2 regions of the Clostridium taeniosporum genome follow, and region 1 is predicted to be linked to the other one. Evidence: riboswitches for the same ligand, from Rfam matches in the RefSeq annotation. Region 1 holds a riboswitch; the other holds the start of a gene.
What was found. Region 1 has a riboswitch for thiamine pyrophosphate ahead of thiW (energy coupling factor transporter S component ThiW). Riboswitches for the same ligand answer to the same signal wherever they lie in the genome.
Positions count from the first base shown of each region.

Region 2: linked by a shared signal. The riboswitch ahead of thiT (energy-coupled thiamine transporter ThiT) and the one ahead of thiW (energy coupling factor transporter S component ThiW) in region 1 are both predicted to bind thiamine pyrophosphate.

Region 1 covers NZ_CP017256.2:32,917-43,582, forward strand. The annotation lists gene thiM (hydroxyethylthiazole kinase) at 1-401, opposite strand, end outside; gene thiC (phosphomethylpyrimidine synthase ThiC) at 404-1,720, opposite strand; gene thiD (bifunctional hydroxymethylpyrimidine kinase/phosphomethylpyrimidine kinase) at 1,981-2,787, opposite strand; gene thiW (energy coupling factor transporter S component ThiW) at 2,919-3,437, opposite strand; TPP riboswitch at 3,627-3,737, opposite strand; gene BGI42_RS15290 (TIGR04104 family putative zinc finger protein) at 4,302-4,598, shown strand; gene BGI42_RS15295 (hypothetical protein) at 4,745-5,653, opposite strand; gene BGI42_RS15300 (hypothetical protein) at 5,824-6,051, shown strand; gene BGI42_RS15305 (CAP domain-containing protein) at 6,454-7,449, shown strand; gene lepB (signal peptidase I) at 8,297-8,827, shown strand; gene BGI42_RS15315 (hypothetical protein) at 9,927-10,666, opposite strand, start outside.
Region 2 covers NZ_CP017253.2:114,251-124,916, reverse strand. The annotation lists gene BGI42_RS00530 (aconitate hydratase) at 1-1,213, opposite strand, end outside; gene nifV (homocitrate synthase) at 1,252-2,403, opposite strand; gene BGI42_RS00520 (anaerobic ribonucleoside triphosphate reductase) at 2,861-4,966, opposite strand; gene BGI42_RS00515 (DegV family protein) at 5,276-6,124, shown strand; gene BGI42_RS00510 (PadR family transcriptional regulator) at 6,127-6,579, shown strand; gene BGI42_RS00505 (hypothetical protein) at 6,912-7,118, shown strand; TPP riboswitch at 7,139-7,239, shown strand; gene thiT (energy-coupled thiamine transporter ThiT) at 7,358-8,035, shown strand; gene BGI42_RS00495 (ferredoxin) at 8,084-8,272, opposite strand; gene BGI42_RS00490 (Mrp/NBP35 family ATP-binding protein) at 8,341-9,183, opposite strand; gene BGI42_RS00485 (YhfM domain-containing protein) at 9,199-10,032, opposite strand; gene BGI42_RS00480 (prolipoprotein diacylglyceryl transferase) at 10,034-10,666, opposite strand, start outside.

The sequences.
Region 1 (10,666 bases):
CTTATAAATTTAACTTCAGACATATTGCCTCGTAAAATATTGATTTTTATTTCTTCTAGTATTTTCTTAGTGATTGAATTTCTAAATTCAGATGCACCTGCACCTACTGGATCAAAAACTACTGGAATATTTAATTCATTTGCTTTCTTACCAGATACAATCATAGATTTAATTGTTCTTTCATTTAATGTTCCTATATTTATTACAAGTGCATTTGAAATTTTAGTAATGTCTGCCGATTCCTTAATATCATCAGCCATAATTGGTGATGCTCCAATTGCGAGCAATATATTAGCACAATCATTAACTGTAACATAATTGGTTATATTATGTACAAGTGGTTTCTTATTTCTAACGTCATCTAATAACTCACAAACTTTTTTAACTATTTCCTTACTCATAATTATTTAACCTCATTTTGTAAAAGTTCAACTTTTTCACCATTTAATATTCTATTTGTAGTTCTTACTGCACACATCTTTCCACACATAGAACAACTATGCTTACTTTCTGGTGGAACACTTTCAAAATATTCTTTAGCTTTTTCTCCATCAATAGCAATCTTAAACATCTCTTCCCAATCAAGCTTTTGACGTGCATCTGCCATTTTATTATCTCTATCTCTTGCCCCCTTAATTCCATTAGCTATATCTGCTGAATGGGCTGCTATTTTTGCCGCAATTACACCTTCTTTAACATCATTCAAATCAGGTAGTCTTAAATGCTCAGCTGGAGTTACATAGCAAAGAAAATTAGCTCCATTAGTTGCTGCAATAGCTCCTCCAATAGCAGATGTTATATGATCATATCCTGGTGCAATATCTGTAACTAAAGGTCCAAGCACATAAAACGGTGCTCCATGACATAATCTTTTTTCTATTTGCATATTAGCTGCAATTTCATTCATTGCCATATGACCTGGTCCTTCAATCATAACTTGTACATCTTTCTCCCATGCTCTCTTTGTTAAAAGTCCTAACTCTATAAGTTCTGAAACTTGTCCTGCATCTGTTGAATCATCAAGACATCCTGGTCTCATAGCATCTCCAAGACTTATTGTCACATCATATTCTCTAAGAATTTCTAATAACTCATCATAATATTCATAGAAAGGATTCTCATTTCCTGTCATCTCCATCCAAGCAAATAATAAAGATCCTCCTCTAGATACAATATTCATTCTCCTTTTATCTTCTTTAAATAAAGAAATTGTTCTTTTATTAATTCCAGCGTGAATAGTTACAAAATCTACACCTTGTTTTGCATGTGCTCTAACAACATTAAGAAAATCTTCTGCCTTTATATCTAAAAGATCTTTTTCAAGATATCCAATAGCATCATACATTGGAACTGTCCCAATCATAGCTGGAGATTTTTCTATTAACTTTGTTCTAAACTCTTGAGTTTTTCCATAATTGCTTAAATCCATTATAGCTTCTGCACCAAAATCAATTGCCAATTTTACCTTTTGCATTTCTCTACAATAATCAATTGAATCCCCTGAAATTCCTAAGTTTACATTTACTTTAGTTCTAAGTCCATCTCCAATTCCTTCTGGATTAAGTGATTTATGATTAATGTTAGCTGGTATAACTACCTTTCCTTCTGCAACAAGCTTAATTAATTCTTGTTCCAACATATTTTCTTTACAAGCTACTATCTTCATTTCTTTAGTAACTATCCCCTTTTTAGCTGCTTTCATTTGTGTTTTATAATTCATCTTTAATTCCCCCTTTAATATTTATAAACTATATTTTTAGTGAAATTTGTTACATATGTTTCAAATGTGGATATGAAAAATTTAATACCTTTACAATAACCTTAAGGATTTTTTATAGTTGAACTTTAGCCATATGAAATAAAATAACAATTCTAAAACGTCATGATTATTTTTCATCAAGCTCATAGCAAGTCTATTAGAGTAATCTGTTAACGTATCATAGTGGAAAATAGGCTTTACAGATGGATTTAATTTAAGAGTTATTCTATTATTCCAGCCCTTTTATAAAGTTCATAAAAATGATTAGTTGGTCCAACCCCTTTTCCAAGTTCAAATCCATGTTCTATTGCACATGTTATATATCTTTTACCTTCCTTAACTGCTTCTTCAATATTCATTCCCTTGGCTAAGTTAGCTGCTATGGCAGATGATAATGTACACCCTGTTCCATGAGTATGCTTTGTATTTATTCTTTCTTCTGGTAAAAAAACAAATTTTTCACCATCAAATAATAAATCAGTTGCTTCATTTTCTAAATGTCCACCTTTAATAAGTACATATTTAGGACCAAACTCTCTAAGCTTTTGAGCTGCCTCTTTCATATCTTCTAAACTTTTTATTTCTGTCATTAAAATTTCTTCTGCTTCTGGTAAATTAGGTGTTAATAGTGTAGTCAATGGAAATAATTCTTTAACTAAAGTATCTTTAGCATCAATTGACAATAATTTAAATCCACTTTTAGAAATCATAACAGGATCTAAAACAACTAGTGGTAAATTTTTTATATTTCTTAATGAACTTGATATTGCTTTAATTGATTCAATTTTAGATACCATTCCTATTTTTATAGCATCTACTCTAATATCTTCAAAAATCACATTAATCTGTGATTTAATCATTTCTGGACTTATATCCTGAATTCCAAAAACCCCCATTGTATTTTGAGCTGTTATTGCGGTTATAACACTCATACCATAAGCACCATTAGCTGAAAATGCTTTTAAATCTGCTTGAATTCCAGCCCCGCCACAACTATCAGAACCTGCAATTGTAAGTGCTCTAAACATTTTTATCATCTTCTTCCTACTTTTTTATAGACTATATTTTAACTTAATATTGCTATTATAATAAAAACACAAACTAACATTAAAATTTGTTCTTTATCATATATCAATACTGTTTTGAAATACATCTTTCTCTAAATTCTTTGTGATTTTATGTTTTTATTAGTTATTAAAAATTTTTCTATGACTTGAACTTTTAAAAATACATATGCGATAATTGCTCCCACACTGCAACTAAAAGTAAATGGCATTACATATACAAATAATGCTGATTCTTTTCCTAAAAGTACTGTTGCTATTGGATAAGCTACTAAAGCACCTAATATCCCAGTTCCTATTACTTCACCAATTACAGCTACTAATTTTTTCTTAAATTTTCTATAAAGAACTCCTGCCAAAAATGCACCTATCATACTTCCTGGAAATGCCAATAAACTACCTGTTCCTAAAATATTTCTTATCAATGATGCAATAAATGCATTTCCCAGTGCATAAATTGGTCCTAAAACTATTGCTCCAACTACATTTACAAAGTGTTGAATTGGTGATATTTTAGCTACTCCTATTGGAATTGAAAATGTTCCAAAAATACTTGCTATTCCTATCAAAACTCCACTTAATGCAATTTTCTGTGCTTTGCATTTTTCATTCATAATATTTTTTTACTCCTCCTTTCTTTTCTTATTTAAAATACATTCAAAAATAATAGACTATATACTTGTACTTTTTAATCTATTATTCTATTTCATGTGCCTAACGTAATGAAACTGCACTAAATTTTTAATCACTTACTTATTTTGGAATAAAAAAAATGTAGCCCAAGGGCTACATAAATATACTACTCATTATTTAGTGTACTTCCCTACGTTGGTGTTAACCAAATCAGGTTATAAGAGTCTAGGAAATCAATCTTTCCAATCTCAGCCAAAATATTAGCTCCCCTAGTTAAAAATTATTAAATTATCTTATATAATTTAAAGATTATACCATAAATTCTTATCAGTCAAGTGATAAATATAATTATATTTTAAATATTAATATAAAATTCATGCTAACTCCATATTCTGTAAAGCAATAGTATTTTTATTAAACTACTTTTATAATCCTTTAATTTCAATGACCATAATAGCAATACTCCTAAATATTATATGGAGGTTTATATTCTACTTCTTTGATAATTTTTCTACATTACAACATATATGGGTCTTTTTAATGTGTTAAACAAATATATTAATATATATTTTTATTATTTCTAGTTGCAATATAAGTAACATATTTTGTTATAATTTTTATTGTATTATAAGTCACTTATTTTGTTACAAAATAAGTGACTATTTTAGTTACTCGTATATACTTTTAAACCTAGTTAAATACACATTTAAAGTAACTACTTACTCCAATATTTAATTAATAATAATCTAAATCTGATTAGATACCACATGTTCCTAATTGAAATTTATGGTATATTGTGAATATGCGATATAATAAATTAAATAATAAAGGAGAGTGAAAAATATATGAAAAATATATGTCCTAATTGCAATACAAGATTTAAATATAAGGATATAATTAAATCTACTTGGAGTTTAAAAATTAAAGATTTAAAATGTAAGAAATGCTTAAAAGAATATAAGTTATCATTATGTTCAATATTAATAATATCTACATTGGTAAATATGCCAATACTAATAATATATAAGATAATGCTATTAATTGGAGGTAAAGCAACAATATTACTATATATAATTTGGGTAAGTTTTATAATTGCTATAACACCTATATTTTGTAATTATAAAGAAGTAAAAAATAAATAGCTATAACTTTGGTAAAGTAGTTAATTATTGTCCCCTTAACTTATTTTAAAATCATTAATAATAATATTTTTATCCTCAAATATCACACTTATTTTCTTAGAGTTAAAATCATAATAGTAAATTGCATTTGACATTGTAGGAGTGCTTCATTTAACCTCTGCAATAATCTTAGATTTCGGAGTAGTCCCTAAAAAATAAAATCCATTTCCGTTTAGTGAGAATTTGGGTTTTTTAACTAAAGTAAAATTAGTATGTTCAAATTTGTCATTAGATTCTACAAGTATTTGCTCTGTATTGTCATTCAAATTTAGTAAATAAATTCTATTTATAGGCATACGATTTTCTACTATTGTTACATCAAATATAATATTACTACCTTGATTATTAACAGATATATTATTTATATCTTTATCTGTTGAATATAGCAACTGTTTATTTTCTCCATTTTCATCGTATTTAAATATCTTATGAAGTATCTTTTCTTGAGTTTCCATTTCATTAACTGAACGCTCTATTGTATAAACTGCATGATTATATTTATCCCAATAAAAATTAAAAATATATCTATCCTTATCTTCATTAGGCCATGATTTTATTTCATTATCTTTTAAATAATAAACTCCAAGGGTATAGCTTCTTCGATCTTTTGTAAGAGTTCTAAAAATTATTTTATCATTATTTAAGTCAAATACATCCCCACCATAGTCACTACCTAATAGACCAACTGCTTTTTTATCTTTATCTGATAAATCCAGTTTATATATATCATATTTTTTATTGCCAAGTTCTGAGTAATATATAGTATTATTTATTTCATCTATACTAAAATCAGAATAATTTTTATTTTCCCTAAAAAAAATGTTTTTAACTGATTTACTATAGGTACTGTATATACTATAGGTTGATTTAAAATCTTTATCAGTATACATAATGTATATATTCTCTTTAATATCAGCATTAACCTTAATATTAATATTGTTATAATATCCTATAAACATTAATACAGATACTATTATTGTTACTATAAATTCACTAAACAATAATTTGCGTTTCATTACATTTCTCCTATTCATTATATTAATTATATTTTTTTAACTTCTAATAATATAGTTTTGTTACAATGAGTTATATATTCTAATTCATCTCATAAACCTTTCTGCAATTTTAATCCAAATAAATGTTATACTCATATTATTAATTTATAGTTAAATAGGGGGATGTATTTATGGATTTTTTTAAAAAGAATCTCTTTTTTATATTATTATTTTTTATAGGTTTGATTTTAATACATAAAAGCGTTGACCTTGGTAGAAGCTATTTCGTTAATTATATAAGTAGAAATCAATTATCTGATCCATCTAAATTTAATGTATTACTAGATAAATCAATATTAAAGTATATAGTTATTGGTTCTATTCTATCTTTATTTTCAATATTTAAAATAAAAAAATAGAAATGATGATAATCTTATAAAATTAGATTTATGAAATAAGCACTCTTTATTAATAATGTATTATTTATTATTTTCTTCAAAATTTATTCAGTAAACTTTTTTTTAAACTGAAAAGAAAAAACAATGCAGCTTTTCCTAATTTTTTCGAATTATTTTTAATTTAATTAAAAAATTAATGTAAAATAAGCGAGCATTCTTTAGAATTATTAAAGAATCCTATAATAAAAAGGCGCTAATCTGTTTAAAAGCTCTTATTCATTGGTTGAAAAATGTCGTATATGTGTTAGTATAGGAGACAAGGATGTTGCAACAAATTTGAATATATGAAAAAGCCTTTAATAAAAAGGCATATGTTGAAATTTACATATACATCCAAAAATAAATAGCGAGGGAGAGAAACTAATGAAGAAAGCTTTTTTAAGAAGAATAATAGGAGGCGTTGTAGCAGTAGCAACAATTACAAGCCTAAATCCATTAGGGGTATCCGCAGCAGGAAAAAATAATAATTGTAATATTACTAAAAGTTGGAGCAAAGTTTATGGTACTTGGTTCTGCTTAGGTTCAAATGGAGAAATAAAATTAGAAGATTATTTAAATAATTATATAAAAAATAATAAGACAAGCTGTAATTTACAATTTGGGTGGGTGAAACGTCCAACTAAACTTAATGATTCAGTAATAGCTAATAATGATTCAGCTGATACAACAGCACCAGAAGTTAATAATGGATCAAATGACACAACTGTAGTAGAAAATAATAATGGATCAAATGATACAACAATTCCAAATACATCAGAAGATAATAAAGGAAAAGATGACATAACAGTTCCAAATGTAACAGAAGACAACAATGGATCAAATGATGTAACAACTCCAAACACTAATGTAAATGAAGGTACAACTGCACCAGAAAAACCAGTAGATAAGGAAGAAAATGTGCAACCTACAAGTGGTGATTCTGTAAATGTATCAGGATTAAGCAAATTACCAGAAAAATATTCTATAAGCATACAAAGTAATGCAGAAAATAAGATTCTTCAATTAATGAATGAAAAAAGAGTACAAGCTGGTTTACAACCATTAACTATGGATAATACTTTATTAAAAGTTGCTAGATATAAGAGTAACCATATGATTCAATATAATTACTTTGATCACACAAATCCAGACGGAACTAAGTGGACAAACTGGTTACAAGCAATAGGATATAAATATAATACAACTGGTGAAAATATTGCATACAATACTTATGATCCAGTAGAATTATTTAACCAATGGTGGAATTCAAAAGGTCATAGAGACAATATGATGAATCCTGCATATAACAAAGTTGGTATAGGTGTTATTTACGATAAAGACAATAATAAATATATGGGAACACAAACATTCTCAAATTAATTTTACTATGATACAAATGTATTAGTTTAAAATTCGTAATTACAAGTCACTGAAAAATATTCTAAATTAAATAAAGTTTATAAAAAGTCATTGATTTATTTTTCTTAATAATAAGATTAAGAAATTTGAATTGATGACTTTTTTATACTAAATTCAAATTTTAGAAATATATTAAATAAGGATTTTATCTAGTTAATTTCAGATTATTATTTTTAGTTAAAATCTAAGTAACATATTTCGTTATAACTTTTGTAGTATTATATGTTACTAATTTTGTAACAAAATAGGTGACTATTTTCATTACTTATATATACTTCTAAACCTAGTTGAATAAACATATAAACGATTATTATACAAGAATATAATTTGTACTTTATAACTTATAATTAATATGTAAATATATATATTATTCAATAAAAATAATTAAATAAAAAATTATATATTTTCGAGTTAAAGTTATTACCATATAAAAAAGATTATGATTCTACTGAGATTATTTAATCCTTAATAAAATATAATTTTTTTTATTCTTAAGTTAAATAATTTATTAATTTATATGAAATTTACAATAACCTAATCCCATGCGTCAGTAACATATCTACCATCATAATTTAAAGTAACATCTATTCTACAAATTATAGAACTAATTGAAACACAACTATCAATACTAATAAATGTACTAAATTTAAATATTTCATTGAATATTTTGTTATTAATATCTATTGAAAAAATTCCTAAAAAATTATAATTTGTAAATTAATAATTATTTTTCAAATATATTGAATGAAACTATGCTATAATAATATGGCAATTTGTAAAATATAGAGGTTACATAATTATGTAAAATATTAAAGGACAAGTTAAAAAAAATAAAAAATCAATAATAAAAGAATGGACAATCAATATATCAGTGGTTGCCACTATAGCATTTTTAGTATGGCATTTTGTAGGATATAGTGCTTGGATTACTAGTAAATCTATGATGCCAACATTAGAAGTTAAAGATAGATTACTTGTAGCAAGAGTCCATAACTTTGAAAATTTACGAGAAGGAGATATTGTACTATTTAAAAATGATGAATTTCCAGATGAAATCTTAATAAAAAGACTAATAGGACTTCCAGGAGATAAAATAGAAATTAAACATGGTGTTGTATTTAGAAATGGAGAAGAAATTAAAGAAAACTATGTAAAAAACAATATAGAATATAATAGAACTTTTAATGTACCTGAAAATAAATTTTTCTTTCTAGGAGATAATAGAGCTCATTCTTATGATTCTAGATGCTGGCACTATCCTTTTGTTGATAAATCATACATACAAGGAAAGGCTGTACTTAAATATTATCCCATAACAAATTTTGAAATGTTTAAGTAAGTTATAATGTTTTTCTTATTAATATAGTAAGAAAGAAAATTTTCAGTAAATTAGTTTTTTTTAAATATCTAATTTAAGATCAATAATAAGTATTGGAAGTGTTTACACACTTCCTTATTTTTTTGAATATTTATATAAAACTATATTCATTTTAGTATTCTTAAGCTTAATTTCTTTTTTAATGTGTATATATTAAGGTATTCTTAGCTAACGTTATATAAAATAAGGGGTTTATGTAGTTAATTTTTTATCTAACAGTTTATATTCATTTCTTTCAATTAATAAAATACACATACTATTAATATTATTTACATACAATTTATGGACAAGAATTATATAACTTAAAGTCTTTATATATAAGGGTTTAGATAGGATTTACATTTTAAAGAAAAGAACAGAAGATTTTATAATGTTATCCACTTATTTTATAATTTTAAACTATATTTTTATAACTTTAAGATTTAATTTTATAACTTTACATTTATTATGCTATTTAATTTTAAAAATAAAAAAACATGATAAGTATTTAGCCTAAAATAAGCCAAATCATTCATCATGTTTCTTTTTTTAGATTTTAAAAATGTTTACATATAATATATTTTTACCATATATTTAAGAATATAAACTGATTTTAAAGGATAGCTAATATAATATTTAATTCAATTTATATTTTATGCACCACAAATAAACCTAGGATATTAAAGGTTTTAACATAGTTTTAAGTTAATTATAATATTAAATATATTGGCAAATTCCTATTATAAATTTCCTTATTCTATGCCAGTTATATTCATATATCAACACAACTTAAATTATGTGTAAGATTTAAATGTTTTAATATCTAAGGTTAAAAGTTTTTATAATAATAGTATAAATCTAGGGGGAATGCCTTAAATTATAGAATTTCTAAAGGTTAAAAGCTGATTAAATCTAAGATTTTAGACATTTTGTTAAGAATTGAGAGTGTAGAGCTAAGTAAAAAATTCCTTAATAAAATTTTTAAATATGTATTTTAGAAAATCTTTAAGCATTTTATTAAAAACTCTTAACTTTCACATGATAACTCTCACCTAAAAAGCGTGATCAATTCACTTTGTTCTTATAATAAGGCCAAGGCTTTTTTTATATCAAAAGTTATATCATCATCATAATCAGCTTTATTATTAGTGTATTCTATAAAATGTTCTCCATATTCATACTTTCTTATGTTGTTTGTTTTTTGAATTTCTTTAAATTTTTTATATTCATTTACAACACTTTTAACTACAGCTGCCGCATATGCAGGCAATGATTTTATGTTTTCTCTGCTTTTATGAATTTGAATAGCTCTATATTTATTAATTATAAGTTGAGCTACCCTTTCTTTTAAAAACCACTCTTTAAGGTTTGATATAGCTCTAACTAAATGCATTATAAGCTTTTTAGTTAAGGTTATGCCAGCAAATTTTATCTTTTCTTTAACAAGGTCATATTCTTTAGGATTACTAAGTTTAACAAGTTCAATGTATTCATCTTCTAAGACTTTGTTATCAACTGCTGGACATTGAAAATAAAACTTAAAGTTTGTAATTTTCTTAGGTGATAAATCTTTGACTCGCATATTTTGACTATTATCTTTAAATATATGTTCATATTTAGTAAGCATCTTATTTATGGTATATTTAGCATAATATTTACACTTAGTTTTTAACACCTTCATCCATGAACTATTAGGCTTTAAAAGATTCATAGAAAAACTATCATGGAACTTAGATGCTTTAGAATCGCATAACTGTGCCATATATATAATAATCCTTTTTTCCCTAGCTTTCATTTTTCTAAATTCTTCGGTGAAAAAGA
Region 2 (10,666 bases), on a different replicon from region 1:
TAGCTGAAACTGCTGCTGTTTCTGGACTTACAATATATATTTGTCCTGATAATGTTCCACTCCTACCGTAAAAATTTCTGTTTACAGTTCTTAAAGATATTCCATTTGTTCCTGGTGCTTGCCCCATTCCAATGCATGGACCACAAGAATTTTCAAGTATTCTTGCTCCCGAACTAATTATATCTGCTAATGCACCATTTCTTGCAATCATCTCCATAACTTGTCTTGAACCTGGTCCAATAACTAAACTTACATCTTTATTAACTTTATTTCCTTTTAATATTTTAGAAACTTTCATCAAATCTTCATAAGAAGAATTAGTACAACTTCCTATAAATACTTGATCAACTTTTATTTTTCCAGCTTCTTCAACACTTACAACATTATCTGGACTATGAGGTTTGGCAGTTAATGGTTTTAAATCACTTAAATCTATAACTATTTCTTCATCATATACTGCATCTTTATCAGCTTTTAATTCTATCCAATCTTCTTCTCTACCTTGAGCCTTAAAAAATTCTAAAGTTCTCTCATCACTAGGGAATATTGATGTTGTAGCACCAAGTTCAGCACCCATATTAGTTATTGTGCCTCTTTCTGGAACTGATAGACTCTTAATACCTTCTCCACAATATTCAAATACTTTTCCAACTCCACCTTTTACAGTACATATTCTAAGTACTTCTAAAATTACGTCTTTTGCTGCTACCATTTTATTAAGTTTTCCTTTAAGTTCAACTTTAACAACCTTAGGTGTGTTTATATTGTATGCTCCGCCACCCATTGCAAGAGCTACATCTAAACCACCCGCTCCCATTGCAAGCATTCCAACACCACCAGCTGTTGGTGTATGACTATCTGAACCTATAAGAGTGTCTCCTGGAGTAGCAAATCTTTCTAAAAATATTTGATGGCATATTCCATTACCAGGTTTTGAAAAATACACTCCATACTTAGAAGCTACTGTTTGAATAAATTTATGGTCATCTGCATTTTCAAATCCTTGTTGAAGCATATTATGATCAATAAATGCTACAGACTTCTTAGTTTTTACTCTATCTATTCCCATTGCTTCCAATTGAAGATATGCCATTGTTCCAGTTGAATCTTGCGTTAATGTTTTATCAATTTTAATTGAAATTGGTTCACCTGTATTTAAAATTCCTTCAACAATATGCTTCTTTAAAATCTTATAAACTAAATTATCTCCCACGTTTCTTCCCCCTATTATTGCTTATAATTTAATTATTTTTACTTATTTAATCTTTTATAATCTTTATATAATTGAACAACTTCTTTATCAAAAAGTCTTCTCTTTAATCTAACAGATGTTGATCTAACTAATTCTAATATTCTTGATGCTTCCTCTTTAGTAAGTTCTATTCCATACTCGCTAAATTTATTTTCAACTGATGCACGACCTGAATGTTTTCCAATAACAATTTGCCTCTCAAGACCTACAATTGAAGGATCAAAAGCTTCATAGTTTGTTGGATCTTTCAATGCACCATCAGCATGAATTCCAGATTCATGTGCAAACATATTACTTCCAACTATTGCTTTCCATTTTGGTAGTTCTCTTCCTGATGCTCTTGATACATATTCAGAAAGATCTTTGAACATTGTTGTATTAATATCACCCTTATAACCATATACAATCATCAATGCCATAAGCACTTCTTCTAATGCTGCATTACCTGCTCTTTCTCCAAGTCCATTAACAGTTACTCCAACATGTGTTGCTCCACCTTGAATTCCTGCTATAGCATTTGCAGTAGCCATACCAAAATCATTATGTGTATGCATTTCTATATTAAATTTAGTTGTATCATAAAGCTCTTTAATTCTTTTTTGGATATTAAAAGGACCCATAATACCTACTGTATCACAATATCTAAATCTATCTGCTCCAGCTTGCTTTGCTGCTTGAATAAATTGAATTAAAAACTCTTGATCAGCTCTCGATGCATCCTCCCCATTGACAGATACATAAAGTCCATTCTTTTTAGCAAATTCAACCGATTTAACCATATTTTCTAATACCCATTGTCTTGATGTTTTAAGTTTATGTTGAATGTGTATATCTGATACTGAAATAGATATTGCTACTGCATCAACACCACAATCTATTGATTGCTCTATATCACCTATAACAGCCCTATTCCATGCCATTATGCTTGATTTTAAATTTCGTTTAACAATTTCTTTTATTGCATTCTTTTCATCTCCGCCCATAGTAGGTATGCCAACTTCTAATTGATCTATACCAAGTTCACTTAGCATTTCTGCAATTGCTATCTTTTCGGCATTAGCAAAAACTACTCCTGCTGTTTGTTCCCCATCTCTAAGAGTAGTATCAACTATATTAATTTCTTTATCAGTATTTATACTTTTAACTGACATTTTAACTCCCCCTTAATATTTTTTTATTGCTATTGCTGTTATTATTAAGTTTTATTTATTTATAATTATACACCATAGATGCCTATAATGAAATAACAATTTTCTTATTTTTGCATTAAAATATTGGTATTCTTTCAATATTTATTCGTATATAAAGTATTTTGTGCGAAAAAGCCCTGTTTATTGCAGGTTTTTTTTAGATTTATTCATTTTTATGAATTGATATAATATTATAACTTTTTTGTAATTATAACCATATATAAGTATGTATTTTAAAAAATTTTATAAAAAATAACATAACATAAAAAAATCGATGATTAACAGTCATCGATTTTTTATACTATACCCCTTCTAAACATAATATATATGAATAACTTTAGTTAAAAGTGATACTTTTTTAGACATTAAAAAATGAGGATACTATAAAGTACCCTCATCTAAATTTATGTTTTTAGATTTAATAATGTTTCTTATGACTTTCTAAATGAGATATTCTATCTGTTCTTTCTTGATATTTTCCTGGCCCAAATCTCTCATCTAAACTTAAATATCCTGTTACTCTACTTACCCCTTGTATATCATTACTTCCACAAGTTGAACATTTACTTTCATTACTGTGTAAATAAGTTCCACAATTTTTGCAATATCTTATATGGAAATTTACCCCCATATAACTTATATTAGTATGCTTATATGCATAATTTATTATATCCATAACAACTTCTTCATTTGGAAAATCATCTACTTCTATATATGTTATATGTCCTCCATTACAAAGTTTATGATAAGGAGCTTCTATATCAATTTTATCTTTTATTGATATAGCATATCCTACTGGTACATGATAACTGTTAGTATAATACTCTTTGTCTGTAACTCCTTGTACACTTCCAAATGTTTTTTGATCTTGTTTTATAAATTTACCTGATAATCCTTCAGCTGGTGTTGCATAACAACTCCAATTCAAACTATATTCTTCTGTTAATCTATCACAATAAGATCTTATATGTCCTATTATCTTTAATCCTAATTCTTTAGCTTCTTCTGTTTCACCATGATGTTTACCAGTCAATGCAATTAAAGCTTCTGCAAGACCTATAAATCCTATGCCCCAAGTTCCTTGTTTTAATATTGGTTCTATAGAATCTTCTGGATCTAAATTTTCTGAACCCACCATCAAATTTTGACCAGCTATAAATGGTAAATCTTTAACTTTTAAGTTCTTTAATACCCCATATCTATGCAATAAAGAATCCTTAGCTAAAGATAGTCTTGCATCTAAAATATTAAAGAATTTTTTTATATCGCCTTTAGCTTGTAACCCTATTCTAGGCAAATTAATAGTAGTTGGTGCTATATTTCCTCTACCTTTACACCCTGGTTCTCCATTTACATTTTTCATAAGATAAGTTCTACATCCCATAGTTGCAGGAACATATCCTTTATCATAATATTCTTTATTAAAATCTGCATCAATATTCATAAAAGTAGGATTCATTCTTTTAGCTGCTACTCTACATGCTAATTTATATAAATAGTAATATGGATCGTTCTCTTCTCTATTAACGCCATCTTTTACTCTAAATATTATGTTTGGAAAAATTGGTTGCTCTCCCTTACCTAATCCCTTTTCATATTCTAAAAGAAATACTTCACAAATTAGTGCTGCATCTTTATTATTAGGTATTCCTATATTTACTGAACTAAAAGGTACTTGTGAGCCTGCTCTTGAATGCATTGTATTTAGATTATACATAACTCCTTGCATAGCTTGATGAACTCTTTTTCTTAAAGTTTTCTCTACTAATTTATCTATTTTTTCTTTTGATATTTCTAATTCTTCTAGTTCTTTTTTTATTTCTTCTCTTGTTGGGGCAACAAAAACTCCTAAATCATTATCAAAATCAGGATGAGATTGTCCTCCAAACATATCATTTTGAGTAGATTGTAATAATATACATGATAATTCCGCTGCTGTTTCTATTCTTTTAGGTACATTTATTGTCCCATATCCAGTATTAAATCCATTTAATAAAATTTCCTTAGTCGGTATATGAAGACAATTAGTAGTTAAGTTATAACTATCTAAATCATGATAATAAAGATCACCTGTTTCATGTGCTTTTGATAATTGTTTAGGCATATTAGCTAAATTATGCCACTTATTAGATTCAGAAGCTATTCTTAATAGTTTAGAACTGAAATTATTTCCTACATTAGCATTATCTCTATCTGTTTCAACACCTATTTTTTCTATTGCTTTCATTAAATCTGATTTTATATCTCTTACTCTTGTTCTTTCTCTTCTATATGATGAATATGCAAAAGCTATGTCTTTATCCTCTTCATTTAAAGCCTTTTCAACCAAGTTTTGTATTTCTTCTACTGTAATCTTTTGTTTTTTTGTATCTTCAATATAAGTAATTACCTTTTGTACAGTTTCTAAAACTTGACTTTCTTTTAAAGTTACCCCTATTTCTAGCGCAGCACCTTTAATGGCTTGAGCAATCTTCTCACCATTGAACTCAACCGTTCTCCCATCTCTTTTTACAACATATAGCATTTTGCTTCCCTCCATGACACAATATATAGTACATTAATAATACTGTACTATTATACTTGATTAAATATTCCTTAGCAATACCATTAATGTTTAGTTTTATTGGTGAATTTTTTTAATTACTAGTGAATACGTCTTTTTATCTCTATCTTTAGTTAAATTTTAAGCCTGTTTTCAATTTGACTTATAATTTAACTTATTGTAATTAATATTATCTAATAATTTATCGCTATTGCTAATATTATCACTATTGATATAGTTATCAATAGTGATATAATTAAATAATAGACTATATTACTAGGAGGAATTTTATTGGATAAAATTGCATTACTAACAGACAGTGCATCAGATATATGTACTGAAGACTTAAATAAATATAACATAAACTTATTACCTTTTAAAATTATTTTCTCTGACAAAGAATATGATGATAAATTAGAAATAACGTCTGATGTTCTTTATGAATTATTGCCTAGAGAAATTCCTAAGACATCATTACCGAGCATTGAAAGACTTAACAATATTCTTAATAGATTAGCTGATGAAGGATATACTCATGCTATTATAGTTACAATATCTAATGAATTTTCAGGAACTTATAATTCAATGAGATTAGCTTGCGAAGATTTTGATAGACTAAAAACTCATGTATTTAATTCAAAAAGCTTGAGTATGGCTGAAGGTGTAGTAGTATTAGAGGCTGCAAAACTTATTGAAGAAGGAAAGTCATTTGAAGAAATAGTGCGTTTACTTCCAGACTTAAGATCTAAAATAGATATATTCTTTACTATTGATACTTTAGAATATTTAAGAAAAGGTGGAAGAATAGGACGTGTTGCTGGTACTATAGGAGATGTTCTTAATTTAAAACCTGTTATAACAATAGATGAAAATGGTTCTTTCCGTACTTATTGTAAAGCTCGTGGTAAAAAACAATCTACATCAAAGTTATTAAAAATAGCTAAATCTTATACTGAGAATAATAAATGTAAGTTCTGGGTTATGGATGGTAATGCACTTGATGATGCACAAACATTATGTGAAAATATTAAAAATTTAAATAATGTAGTTGATTGTAAGTTAGGATATAGCATCGGTCCTGCACTTGGTGTTCATACTGGTCCTGGTCTTTTTGGATTTATTGTTGAAAAGGTAGATTAGGTATGTCTGATTTTAATTTTTCTGATATAAATGATATAAAAAATGAAGAAAAAAGATTATATGAAGAATATAAAAATAAACTTTCTGAATTAAAGAAAGTAAAAAAAGAAAAAGAAGCTGTAGGTCAGGTTTTTACTAAAGGACTTTTACCTATATATGTTTTATATATATTATCTTTAAATCCAACAAATGGAAATGAAATCTCAAACCAAATAGGTATAAGAACCAATGGTAAATGGATTCCTAGCACTGGAGGAATATATCCTATATTAAAAAAATTAGAAAAAGATGATCTTATTGTAGGTGTATGGGATAATCCTAATAAAAAGTTTCAAAAAATATATCATTTAACACAAAAAGGAAAAATAGAATATGAAAATAAGAAAAAACTTTTAAAACCTAAAATTGAACAATCATTAGAGGTTTTTAAAATTATATATAATGATCTTTATTAAAATTAAAGTATTGTTTTAGGCATATGAAAATAAATAACAAGTGAAAGATGTGAAGGATATTTTGTGAAATATAATGACTTGAGTTCTGCTAATAGTTGTTCTATTAGTAAATTACAAGGAATAAGTAGTTCACAAAATAAACCAGCATACTGACTAGTTATCTATTTGAATATGCCTTAAAATAATTTATATTTTAAAACAAAATATTTCTATATTTAATAATCTTCAAATAATAAGATTTATAAATTTAACACCAAAATAATTTCTTTATAATATTAATGCATATTTATTTAAGTAATACTAAAAATATTATTAAAGGATGGTGTTAATTTATGAAAGACTTTATTATTGATTCAACTTATAAAGAAGATATTGTAATAGATAAGAATAATATTAATTCAATAATGCCATATAATAATATTACAAGTAATTCTTATAATGGCTCTAAAGTTAATTTAAATGATATTTCATCAAATTATGCTACTCATCATAATAAAGATAGCAAATTTAACCCTTATAACATAGTTGACTACCTATAATTATACAGGTAAAATATATATTATAGTGCTAGGGGAGCCTTTGGCTGAGATTTGATTATTTCATAAACCCTCGGAACCTGATCCAGTTAATTCTGGCGTAGGAAAGTATAACCTTTCAATATGTATAATTATACTAAAATGAATAATAATCATTAGTATAATTTATTATTCATTTGAATAATAAAAATTTATATTTATCGGTTTACAATCTCCTAAGCACAATTAAGGAGGTTTTTTTTATGAGTATTTTTAATGATTGGGCAGAACAAATTTCAAATTTATATAATCATTTGCCCCAAAATGTACAAACTGTTATATCAGACCCATTATCAATTATCACACTGCTAGGATGTATTGTTATACTAGTAGTATTAGTAAAAGCAAAAAAAATTAAATTTACACCTCAATTAATTGCTAGAATAGGTATTGCATTAGCTTTAGCAACAATACTAAAAATTTTTAGAATCTATCATTTTCCTCAAGGAGGAAGTATAACTTTTGGTAGTATGGTACCTATTTTACTAATTGCATTCATGTATGGTCCTCAAGTTGGTTTTCTAACAGGATTTCTGTATGGAATGATAACTTTATTTATGGATCCATATATCTTACATCCAATTCAAGTATTATTTGATTATCCATTGCCATTTTTATGTTTAGGTATAGCTGGATTTTTGCCAAATAAAAAATATTTAGGTGTAATACTAGCAGTTTTGGGTAGGTTTATATGTCACTTTATTTCTGGAGTTGCTTTCTTTGGATCTTTTGCCCCTGAAGGAATGTCACCAGCATTATATTCACTGTCGGTAAATGGTCCTATTATCGGAATAGAAGGAATAATATGCTTGGTTATAATAGCTGCATTACCTATAGCAAGAATCATTTCAGTTGTATCAAATAGAAAAGTAACAACTTAAATATTAAAAAATGTGGTGTGAAAATAAACTTTCAACACCACACTTTTCTTATTCTACTGAAATTGCATTAACTGGACAGCTTGTTTCTGCTTCTTTTGCTGAATCTTGAGCCCCACTTGGTACTTCATCAATTATAACTCCAGCCTTTTCATCATCTTGCATATCAAAACATTCTGGACAAATTGATGGACACAATCCACATCCTATACAAGTATCTTTATCTACATTTGCTTTCAAAAAACTCACCCTTCCATTATGAGATTACTTTTATAGTATTCCCTAAGAAGGATGAGTTATGTATACTACTAATATAAAGCTTCAAATATTAATGAATATAAATCATTATCTATTACATAATCCTCTGCTTTTCCACTTTCTAATGCCGCTGTTAATTCTACATTAATAGGTAATTCCCCAATTAAAGGTAATCCTAAATATTCTGCATGTTCATCAGAAGATTTAGTACTAAATACTCTTATCTTTTTATCACAGTCTGGACATTTAATATATGCCATATTTTCAACTACACCTCTAATTTTTATACCTATCTTTTTAGCCATTATAACTAATTTTTTAACAATCATAGATACCATATCTTGTGGAGTTGAAACTATTATCACTTCAGTAATAGGGAATTCTTGCATTACTGTAAGAGCTATATCACCTGTACCCGGTGGCATATCTATAAGTAGATAATCTAATTCTCCCCAATTAGTTTCCATAAACATTTGCTTTAGAACTCCTGTAATTACTGGACCTCTCCATATAACTGGCTCTTCTTCAACTGCAGTTAAAAGGTTCATCGATATAACCTTTATTCCTGAGTTAGTAGTTACAGGTTCAAATTTTACTCCTTCATTTTCTAAAGGAATTATTTTTCCTCTTTTTTCATTTATACCAAAAAATCTAGGCATAGATGGTCCTGTTATATCTGCATCCAAAACTCCTACTTTATATCCTTTTTTAGCTAAAGTAGTTGCCATTATTCCTGTAACAGTAGATTTTCCTACTCCACCTTTACCACTAATAACACCTATTACATTTTTAATTTTTCCATATGTAGGGATCATTTTAGGTATACAATTTTCACATCCTTGCCCCTTTGATCCACATGAATCTTTACTTGCACAATTGTCACAGCTTCCCATTTTAACTTCCTCCTCTTACCATTCATTAGGTACTTTGTTTACTTCTCCCATATCAATATCCCAATTTCTAAAATTATATTCTGCTAATATATAATAAGTATTAAATACTTTATTTTTCTTATTATCAACAGTAACCATAGTTTTAAAAATAGTACTATTATATCCTCTATTTTTAACTTTAATTATTGTATCAAATTCATTAGAATTATTCTTTATAACTTGTGCATTAGGAATGATTTTTGTAATATCTTTTTCAAACTCTTGTAAATCAGTTGAAAGTATATACTTTAAGCAATCAATATCACCACTTATATCTATTCCTACTTTGTTAGAATTTCCTATATTAGATTTTTCAGCTTCTAATACTGATAAAATTGTTTGATAATACACATATTGAAAATTTCTAGGTTTTCTTATAAATGATAAGTTTTGTATTATTATATCATCTAAACGATTGGAAATTGAAAAATATTCTTCATCACTAAAGAAATTACCTTTTTCTCTTTCATCCGCACCAACTATATAACTATACTTTTTAACTTCATCTCCCATGCAAATTTCAAAATAATAATCTGGATCCATTGAACTTTTCTCAGATACTTTTTTACCATCTGACAATAATTTATACATATCATTTATTGCATTAGGTTCAGTAATTATAAATCTAAACCCAGTATCTCTAGCACTTTGAATTATAATTTTATCTACTTTATTCTGTTTTATATATTCAAAATTATTATTTTTCATTCCTAATTTAATTGCCAATTTATCATAAGAACTACACCCAACTAAAATAGAGGTAATAGAAATTAAAGTCAAAATCAATATAAAAATTTTTTTCTTAAACAACTTATTTATTCGCTCCCTTAAAAAATTTATGAAAATTAAATATAATTAATCCAAGAATCAATGTAAATATAGCTATAAATTGAGATGTAGATAATAAACCAACATTTCCCCTTGGATCATTTCTAAAAAACTCTACCATAAACCTTCCTATACTATATATTATAAAATACATAGCTACAACTTTACCTGATTTCTTTCCTTTTTTAGAGTAATATAAAAGAAAAAATCCTAGTAAAAAATCAAATATAGATGAATAAATTTGAGTTGGATGTAAATGAACACCTGATGGTGCAAGTGAATTTATTGGAAATTCCACTCCTATTGGAAGATTAGTTTGTTTGCCATAACAACATCCTGCTAAAAAACAACCTATGCGTCCAAATCCTTGAGCAATGGCTAAACATGGTGCAACTAAATCCAAAACATCGAAAACTTTCCATTTCTTTCTTTTACAATATAAATATATTGTAACGGCTCCTAATATTAAAGCTCCATATACTACAAATCCATATCCAAAATTCAACAATATACTTGGATCACTTAATATGCTATTAAATTCAGTTATAATAAAAAGTAATTTTCCACCTATTACTCCACCAACTACAGTTAAAATAATTAAATTTAATAAAGAATC